Regions from separate parts of the Jejuibacter sp. L23 genome, predicted to be linked through region 2. Evidence: predicted binding sites of a transcription regulator. Region 2 holds the regulator's gene; each other region holds the start of a gene.
What was found. The regulator LexA, encoded in region 2, represses DNA repair genes until DNA is damaged. The targets are predictions, from matches to a motif close to TNCTGTATGTACATACAGNA.
Positions count from the first base shown of each region.

Region 1: a site for LexA is predicted at 1,914-1,933, ahead of SCU88_RS10170 (metal-dependent hydrolase). Genes of this name have one in related genera too.
Region 3: a site for LexA is predicted at 1,824-1,843, ahead of uvrB (excinuclease ABC subunit UvrB). Genes of this name have one in related genera too.

Region 1 covers NZ_CP138199.1:2,215,718-2,218,995, reverse strand. Annotated here, with positions in the region: gene SCU88_RS10185 (YniB family protein) at 1-102, opposite strand, end outside; gene hxpB (hexitol phosphatase HxpB) at 273-941, shown strand; gene kduD (2-dehydro-3-deoxy-D-gluconate 5-dehydrogenase KduD) at 1,079-1,840, shown strand; gene SCU88_RS10170 (metal-dependent hydrolase) at 1,949-2,539, shown strand; gene SCU88_RS10165 (L-cystine transporter) at 2,681-3,278, shown strand, end outside.
Region 2 covers NZ_CP138199.1:345,590-348,867, forward strand. Annotated here, with positions in the region: gene plsB (glycerol-3-phosphate 1-O-acyltransferase PlsB) at 1-180, opposite strand, end outside; gene SCU88_RS01580 (diacylglycerol kinase) at 411-779, shown strand; gene lexA (transcriptional repressor LexA) at 888-1,496, shown strand; gene dinF (MATE family efflux transporter DinF) at 1,584-2,918, shown strand; gene SCU88_RS01595 (CsbD family protein) at 2,976-3,185, shown strand; gene zur (zinc uptake transcriptional repressor Zur) at 3,203-3,278, opposite strand, start outside.
Region 3 covers NZ_CP138199.1:1,768,192-1,771,469, forward strand. Annotated here, with positions in the region: gene bioD (dethiobiotin synthase) at 1-445, shown strand, start outside; gene SCU88_RS08145 (ABC transporter ATP-binding protein) at 442-1,149, opposite strand; gene uvrB (excinuclease ABC subunit UvrB) at 1,923-3,278, shown strand, end outside.

The sequences.
Region 1 (3,278 bases), 1.9 Mb from region 2:
CTTAAGCAGCGATATCACGGTAGATACCAGCGCCGGAATAAAAATCACCCAACCGGCGACGCGTTTTAACAGCGCAACGCGCCCAGCTTGTTGATACGTCATCCTCTCCCCTTGTGCTTATGAGGCTATCCTGAATCCTGATTCTAACCCGTCCGCCGGTTTTTCGCCTGATTTTTGCCGTGAGTTCGGGTAAATCACTGGTAAGCCCCGCCGTTCCAGGCTATTGATATGCAGAACTTTCGTTATATTTGCCGTTAACAGGAGTGGTAACCATGCCGAACCAACGTCGGGTACTCGCCGCAATTTTTGATATGGATGGATTGCTGATCGATTCCGAGCCGCTATGGGATCGGGCCGAACTGGAAGTCATGGCCGGGTTGGGCGTTGATATTACCAGGCGCGGCGAGCTGCCGGATATTCTGGGACTACGCATCGATATGGTGGTGGATCTCTGGTACGCCCAACAGCCCTGGCAGGGCATCTCTAAAGCACAAGCCACCGCGCAGATCATCGAGCGCGCTATCGCACTGGTCGAAGAAGAACGCCCCCTGCTGCCCGGCGCACGCGAAGCCGTGGCGCAGTGTAGAGCGATGGGGCTAAAAGTAGGGCTCGCCTCAGCCTCGCCAATGCGCATGCTGGAGCGGGTATTAGCCATGTTCGAACTGCGCGATCAGTTTGATGCCCTGGCCTCCGCCGAAGGGCTACCGTTTAGTAAACCTCATCCCCAGGTTTATCTGGATGCCGCCAGTAAGCTGGATGTGGCGCCAGTTAACTGCGTATCGCTGGAAGATTCGGTCAATGGGATGATCGCCTGTAAAGCGGCGCGTATGCGTTCAATCGTGGTACCGGCCATTGAAAATCGCGGCGACCCACGCTGGGCGCTGGCCGACGTGCGCCTGGAGTCGCTTAACGCCCTGGCTCCCCACCATCTTCGCCCCTGATAGCCCACCGGGTGTGGGAAACGCCCGGTTGCATAATTTTTGAAACATAATTTCATTTTATTTGTTATTTCCCTTTCCCACGCCTATGATTGATCCCATCAGAGCAGAACCAAATCCATGCCAGACAGGAGCAATCTATGATTCTCGATGCATTTTCTCTTCAGGGCAAAGTGGCGATCGTCACCGGCGGCGACACCGGGTTAGGCCAGGGAATGACCCTGGCACTGGCAGAAGCTGGCTGTGACATCGTGGGCGTCAGCCGTAAAGATCCCATTGAGACACGTGAGAAAGTGACCGCGCTGGGCCGTAAATTTATGGCTATTCAGGCCGACCTTAGCACCACCGATGCCATTGAGGATATCGTCAGCCGCACCGTCACAGAGATGGGTCACATCGATATTCTGGTCAATAACGCCGGAACCATCCGCCGCGCCGACTCGCTGGAATTCAGTGAAAAGGCGTGGGACGAGGTGATGAACCTGAACCTGAAATCGCTATTCTTCCTTTCCCAGGCCGTGGCCCGCCAGTTTATCCGCCAGGGGAGTGGCGGCAAGATTATCAATATCGCCTCCATGCTGTCGTACCAGGGCGGCATCAGGGTTCCCTCTTATACCGCATCGAAAAGCGGCGTTCTGGGGCTGACCCGACTGCTGGCTAACGAGTGGGCGCCTCACGGTATTAACGTTAACGGCATCGCGCCTGGCTATATGGCCACCGACAATACCCAGGCGCTGCGCGATGATGAAAACCGCAGCCAGGAGATTCTGGAGCGTATTCCGGCCGGTCGCTGGGGCACGCCGGAGGATCTGCGCGGCCCGGCTGTATTTCTGGCCTCTTCGGCTTCTGACTATGTCAACGGCTTCACGCTGGCGGTCGATGGCGGATGGCTCGCCCGTTAATCCCTGTTACTACAGTGACGTTGTGATAAAGTGTTACAACGTCACCACTTCCTTCTACTGTATAAAAACCCTATACTGGATGAATTGACAGTTACCCCAGGTTTTATCATGACGGCGGAAGGCCACCTCCTCTTTTCCATCGCCTGCGCAGTATTTGCAAAAAATGTGGAGCTGACGCCGGTCCTGGCCCAGGGTGACTGGTGGCATATTGTGCCCGCTGCGGTGCTGAGCTGTCTGATGCCGGATATCGACCACCCTAAATCCTTCCTGGGGCAACGCATTCCCTGGGTGTCGCGTCCGGTGGCCAGAGCCTTTGGTCACCGGGGATTCACCCACAGCCTGCTGGCGGTTTTCGCGGCGCTGACGCTGTTCTATCTGAAGGTGCCTGAAAGCTGGGTGATTCCCGCCGACGCCATTCAGGGTATGGTGCTGGGCTATCTGAGCCATATTCTGGCCGATATGCTGACCCCGGCTGGCGTACCGCTGCTCTGGCCCTGCCGCTGGCGTTTCCGTCTGCCCATCGTCCGGCCGCAAAAAGGCAATCAACTGGAGCGTGCGCTGTGCATTCTGTTTTTCTGCTATGCGCTGTGGCTGCCCCAGTCGGCTCCGGATAATGAAGCGGTACGCTGGTCATCCTGGGTCATTTCCAGTCTGCAGACAGGCTTCGACCGTTTTATTAATCACCAGATGGGCCAATAACCCCGCACGTTATTCCATTTAAGAATATTCAATTCCTTTTGGGTATAATCTCCCGTTTTTTAGTGCTGTTACACTTGGCGCCATACCTATAAGGCCGCGCAGTTATACGCGGTCATAGACAAAACTCAGGAGTAAACGGGGATGAACTTTCCACTTATAGCGAACGTTGTGGTGTTCGCTATTCTGCTGCTGGCGCTGGCGCAAACGCGGCACCGTCAGTGGAGTCTGGCGAAAAAAGTGCTGGTCGGTCTGGTTCTGGGCGTGCTGTTTGGCCTGGGCCTGCATCTGGTCTACGGTGCCGACAACCCGGTAATGAAGCAGTCGATTGAGTGGTTTAATGTGGTCGGTAATGGCTATGTCAAACTGTTGCAGATGATCGTCATGCCGCTGGTCTTTGCCTGTATCCTCAGTGCCGTGGCCCGCCTGCATAATGCCTCTTCGCTGGGCAAAATTAGCGTACTGACCATCGGCCTGCTGCTGCTGACCACCCTGATCGCCGCCCTGGTCGGTGTGCTGGTCACCAATCTGTTCGGTTTGAGTGCCGAAGGGCTGGTTCAGGGCAGCGCTGAAACCGCACGCCTGAACGCTATCCAGAGCAACTATGCCGGTAAGGTCGCCGACCTGTCGGTACCGGAACTGCTGCTGTCGTTCGTACCGAAAAATCCGTTCGCCGATATGACCGGCGCCAGCCCCACGTCAATTATTAGCGTGGTGATTTTCGCCGCCTTCCTGGGCGTGG
Region 2 (3,278 bases):
ACAGCGCGCACGCAGCGTCAACAAGTCTGCCTTCGAGTTATAGGGCAGAACGTACATAATCGGACGCGAAGTATCCAGGCCAAGTTCGGCGCAGGGATCCGCCGGAATTGACTTGCTCTTTACCAGAATACTTAATGGTAAATTAAGGAGCTTGTATAAAAATCGGGACCAGCCTGACATAAATGATGTAAAGCCTCTGGTTAATCATGCAAATGCGCCGTCAGAATACCAGAAACGGCACGGAAATTCTGCGGCACCACTATTAATCGAAGCGCGCTGGCGTTGACGCTGATTTTCGTCATACTGCCTGCTGCATTCGGTCTGGCTTCGTTAATCGGCTCGGGCGCGCCCTTGCCGCTTTGATGCAACTGAACTATTTAGAGTGTGTTTTTTGAAAAGGTTTCCATTACATGGCGAATAATACCACTGGTTTTACCCGTATCATCAAAGCTGCCGGCTATTCCTGGAAAGGTCTGAGCGCGGCGTGGCGTAACGAAGCGGCCTTCCGCCAGGAAGGGGTCGCCGCGGTTATTGCCATTATAGTGGCCTGCTGGCTGGATGTTGACGCCATGACGCGCGTGCTGCTGATTGGCTCCGTCATGCTGGTCACGATCGTCGAAATTCTGAATAGCGCCATCGAAGCCGTTGTTGACCGGATCGGCAGCGAGTATCACGAACTTTCCGGTCGCGCGAAAGATATGGGCTCCGCCGCCGTGCTGTTAGCGATTATCGTCGCGCTTTTCACCTGGGTCACGCTACTCTGGTCGCATTTGCGGTAAAGCTTCAGGAAACGGATAAAACGCTGACTTTTTACCACGTTGTGGTTCCAAAATCGCCTTCTGCTGTATATACTCACAGCATAACTGTATATACACCCAGGGGGCGGAATGAAAGCGTTAACGGCCAGGCAACAAGAGGTTTTTGATCTCATCAGGGAGCATATCAGCCAGACGGGAATGCCGCCCACCCGTGCGGAAATCGCGCAGCGACTGGGCTTCCGTTCGCCTAATGCCGCAGAAGAACACCTGAAGGCTCTGGCGCGCAAAGGGGTTCTCGAAATCGTCTCTGGCGCTTCACGCGGTATCCGACTGCTGCATGAAGAAGAAGAGGGGCTGCCGCTGGTTGGGCGCGTTGCCGCGGGTGAGCCGCTGCTGGCCCAGCAGCATATTGAAGGCCACTATCAGGTCGACCCTTCCCTGTTTAAACCGAGTGCGGACTTCCTGCTGCGAGTGAGCGGTATGTCGATGAAAGATATCGGCATTATGGATGGTGACCTGCTGGCGGTACATAAGACTCAGGAGGCGCGCAACGGTCAGGTCATCGTGGCTCGCATTGAAGATGAAGTCACGGTTAAACGCCTGAAGAAGCAGGGCAACACGGTACAACTGCTGCCGGAAAACAGCGAGTTTGAACCTATTGTGGTCGATCTGCGCGAACAGAATTTTACTATTGAAGGGCTGGCCGTCGGGGTGATCCGCAACGGCGAATGGCTCTGAATTTATAAACGCATCCCCCTGCTGACGCGTCCGTTCCCGGGCGCGTCTCTGCTTTAACTCTCCTGACTGCATAACCGGATAATGGCCATGCCCCTTTTCCAAAAAACCGATAAAGCATTATGGCGGCTGGCGCTGCCGATGATTTTCTCTAACGTGACGGTACCGCTGCTGGGGCTGGTGGATACTGCGGTCATTGGTCATCTCGACTCGCCGGATTATCTGGGCGGCGTTGCCGTTGGCGCTACGACGACCAGCTTTTTGTTTATGTTGCTGCTGTTCCTGCGGATGAGCACCACCGGCTTTGCGGCTCAGGCATGGGGCGCGAAAAATGCGCCGGCGCTGGCCAGAGCGCTGGTTCAGCCGCTGATGCTGGCGTTGATTGCCGGTGTGCTGATCGTGGCGTTACGTACTCCGCTGATTGATTTGGCTTTGTACATTGTCGGCGGCAGCGAGCAGGTTCTGTATCAGGCGCAGCGCTTCCTGGCCATTCGCTGGCTGAGCGCTCCGGCAACGCTCGCCAATCTGGTACTGCTGGGTTGGCTGCTGGGTGTCCAGTACGCCCGTGCGCCGGTTATTCTGCTGGTGGTGGGTAACCTGCTGAATATTTCGCTGGATCTCTGGTTTGTGGTAGGCCTGCATATGAACGTGCAGGGGGCGGCGCTGGCGACGGTCATTGCCGAATATGCGACGCTGCTTATCGGGCTGGTGATGGTGTGGCGGGTACTGCGGCTACGTGGCATCTCGATGGATATGCTGAAGCAGGCCTGGCGCGGCAATATTCGCCGCCTGCTGGCTTTGAACCGCGACATTATGCTGCGTTCCCTGCTGCTTCAGCTCTGTTTTGCCGGTATTACCATTTGCGGTGCGCGCCTCGGTAGCGAAATCGTGGCGATTAACGCGGTATTGATGACCATGCTGACCTTCACCGCCTATGCGCTGGATGGTTTTGCTTATGCGGTAGAGGCCCACTCCGGCCAGGCCTTTGGCGCGCGCAGTACCGGCCAGCTGTTGAGCGTATGGCGAGCAGCCTGCCGCCAGGCGGGTCTGGTGGCGCTCTGCTTCGCTGCGATCTACGCCCTGGCGGGGGCGCAGATCGTGGCCCTGTTAACCTCAATCCCCGAACTTCAGGCTCAGGCGGATCGCTATCTGCTGTGGCAGGCGGTGCTGCCGCTGGTTGGCGTCTGGTGTTATCTGCTGGATGGCATGTTTGTGGGGGCCACCCGCGGCGCGGAAATGCGTAACAGCATGGCGGTTGCCGCGCTGGGATTCGGACTGACGCTACTGACGCTGCCCTGGCTGGGCAACCATGGCTTGTGGCTGGCTCTGACGGTATTCCTGGGGCTGCGTGGCCTCTCCCTGGGCTGGATCTGGCGCCGTCACTGGCGTAACGATACCTGGTTTAAGGTGCCGGGCCACCAGTGAGCCTGCAAGGCTATACTTTATGGGTGAGTGAGGCTAAATCCGGCGCGGAGGTACGCAATGCTCAGAGACGAAATCGAAGGCGGCTGCCGCCGTCTGGTGGGTAGAGTCCGCGAAGCCTGGGGCAGGATGACCGACGATGACGGCGCCATTGCCAGCGGCCGTCATGAGCGGCTGATTGGCAGGCTTCAGCAACGCTATGGCTACGCCAGAGCCCAGGCAGAAAAAGAGGTGACCCAGTGGGAAAAGCGTAACGATTACCGCTGGTAGCAGGGCGTGGGCGCGGTTTAGCGCCCGCGTTTTTTCACGGCGACGCTGTGATCGTGCTGGCAGATTTCGCGGTTGCGGCAGGCTTCCACTTCG
Region 3 (3,278 bases), 1.4 Mb from region 2:
GGAGCCGACCTCGCCGCATATCGTCAGCACAGAAGAGGGCAGGCCTATTGAATTCAGCCAGCTTTCCGCCGGGCTGCGTGTTCTGGAGCAGCAGGCTGACTGGGTACTGGTGGAAGGTGCCGGGGGCTGGTTTACGCCACTGTCTGAACGCCGCTATTTTTCCGACTGGGTCGTGGAAGAGCAACTGCCGGTCATTCTGGTGGTGGGGATTAAGCTTGGCTGCATCAACCATGCGCTGCTGACCGCCGCCGCGGTGCAGAGCGCCGGGCTGCGGCTGGCGGGCTGGGTCGCCAATAATGTTCAGCAACCCGGCCGCCGCCATGCGGAATACCTTGCCACGCTGCGCGAGCGGTTGCCCGCGCCGATGCTTGGCGAGATCCCCTGGCTTACGGATCCTGCCGTACCTGGCGACCGGTGGCTCGATCTGACCCTGCTTGACGCCTAAGGCGCCATCCAGCCCAGTAGTCGTTCATCCAGTTGACCTGGCCTGCCCTGGGCCAGGTTACGGCCGCGATGCAGTAGACAGAAACGATCCGCCACTTTGCGGATGAACGACAGGCTGCACTCGGCCATCAGAATCGTCATTCCAAACTCCTGAACCAGCCGTTTCACCAGCAGCGCCATCTCTTCCAGCGGCGTTTGCGGGTGTGCGCTCAGGGGCTCATCCAGAATCAGCAGCCGTGGAGCAGTGACCAGCGCCAGAGCTAACGACAGCTGCTGTTGCAGCACACCAGGCAGCGCGCTGGCGCGCAGATGTCGGATGGCATAAAGCGCCGGAAACAGGGTGTCGATCAGCGGCGGAATGGCGCGGGGAGCGGTATTCACCGCTCTGTGCGCGATATGCAGATTCTCCTCGACCGAAAGCTGAGTAAACAGCCGCCGACCCTGGGGCAGGTAGCCAATGCCCAGTGCCGCCCTGCGTGCGACCGACATATTACGCAAATCCTCCGGCGGACCACCGGGGGCATGCCAGAGCAGGGTGCCGCTCTGTACCGGCAGGTGGCCGGTGATACAGTTGGCCAGGGTGGTTTTACCCGCGCCCGGCTCGCCTAACAGACAGGTGCACTCTCCCGGCGCCAGCTCCAGATCCACATTCCATAATACGTGGCGCTCACCGTAAAACTGATTCACTGCGCGTACACTCAACATGGCTCACTCCTCCGCCTGGGTTATCGGCCACCGCGTGCGCGGCTATCAGGAACCACTGCAAATCGCTTGCCAGCTATTTCAATGAGCGGAAAGAGCAGACACCCGCTAAAAAAACGGATAAAACGCTGCAATGCAGAGTTTTACTCTGCTGGCTGGGGCGTCAGCCTGCACTTCACCGGTGCCGGGGGGCTCGCCCTTTTGGTGCAGAAAGGGGACTTTATGGTGCCAGACTGGAATGTGCCTCGGACGGTTTAAGAGAGAAAAAAAAGCGCAAAACTTTTTTTTGCGGCCTGACACACACAAATCAGGGCTTTTGGACAGACGGCATGGTCTGTGGGCCTGGAGCAGTTATCCACTATTCCTGTGGATAACCTTGTGCATTAGAGTTAGAAAACCTGCGGTAAGCAAGAAAAGACGCGGTCCGCGCCTGAATTGGTGTCAAAGCCGCCTTTATTTAAAAATTAATTTATTTCAACGAGTTAAATAAAATCAATCCTTGTCATAAAACTGCCATCTCAGGAAATAAAACTTTCATCGCCTTGCTTGACAAATGTTAAAATTTACCCGCTCTCTGGGGATAACCGAAATCGCCAGGTTAAATCATCCGATGCGGCGGCCAAACGGCAGATTTTTACCGGTGAATCGGTGTGAGGAGGGGGAGGTGAATAGCAGGTTACTGTGTTTTCATCCAGCTATTGTGATTGGCAAAAGCCGCCATGGCGAGTAAAATTACTCTCCGGCTTGCACACTTCTTCACCACCAGGTAGCCCGCCATGAGCAAAGCGTTAAAACTCCACTCCGCCTTCCAACCTTCCGGCGACCAGCCTGATGCCATTAAACGCCTCTGCGAGGGGCTGGATGACGGGCTGGCGCACCAGACTCTGCTGGGGGTAACCGGCTCGGGGAAAACCTTCACTATTGCCAACGTCATCGCGAATTTGCAGCGCCCCACCATGGTGCTGGCGCCGAACAAAACCCTGGCGGCGCAGCTGTATGGCGAAATGAAGGAGTTCTTCCCGGAAAACGCGGTGGAGTATTTCGTCTCTTATTACGATTACTATCAGCCCGAAGCTTACGTGCCCAGCTCCGATACCTTTATTGAAAAAGATGCCTCTGTGAACGAGCACATCGAGCAGATGCGACTGTCGGCCACCAAAGCGCTGCTGGAGCGGCGCGATGTGGTGGTGGTGGCATCGGTATCCGCTATCTATGGTCTGGGCGATCCCGACCTCTACCTGAAGATGATGCTGCATCTGACCGTCGGGATGCTGGTGGATCAGCGTTCGATTCTGCGGCGTCTGGCGGAGCTGCAATACACCCGTAACGATCAGGCGTTCCAGCGCGGCACCTTCCGGGTGCGCGGCGAGGTTATCGATATCTTCCCGGCGGAATCCGACGAGATAGCGCTGCGGGTGGAGCTGTTCGATGACGAAGTGGAGCGGCTGTCGCTGTTCGATCCGCTGACCGGCCACGTGGAGTCCACGGTGCAGCGCTACACCATCTACCCCAAAACCCACTATGTGACGCCGCGCGAGCGCATCATCCAGGCGATGGAAGAGATCAAAGTCGAACTGGCCGATCGCCGCAAAGTGCTACTGGCTAACGATAAACTGCTGGAAGAGCAGCGCCTGAGCCAGCGTACTCAGTTCGATCTGGAGATGATGAACGAGCTGGGCTACTGCTCGGGCATCGAAAACTACTCACGCTATCTTTCCGGGCGCGGCCCGGGCGAGCCGCCGCCGACCCTGTTCGACTATCTGCCCGCAGACGGACTGCTGGTGGTGGATGAATCCCACGTGACCATTCCCCAGATTGGCGGCATGTTCCGCGGTGACCGGGCGCGTAAAGAGACCCTGGTGGAGTACGGTTTTCGGCTGCCGTCGGCGTTGGATAACCGCCCGCTGAAATTTGAAGAGTTCGAGGCGCTGGCGCCCCAGACCATCTACGTTTCCGCGACGCCGGGCAATTACGAGATGGAAAAATCCGGCGGCGATGTGATCGATCAGGTGGTGCGGCCTACCGGCCTGCTGGATCCGATGATCGAGGTCCGACCGGTAGCGACTCAGGTGGACGATCTGCTGTCGGAGATCCGTCAACGTGCCGCACGCAACGAACGGGTGCTGGTGACC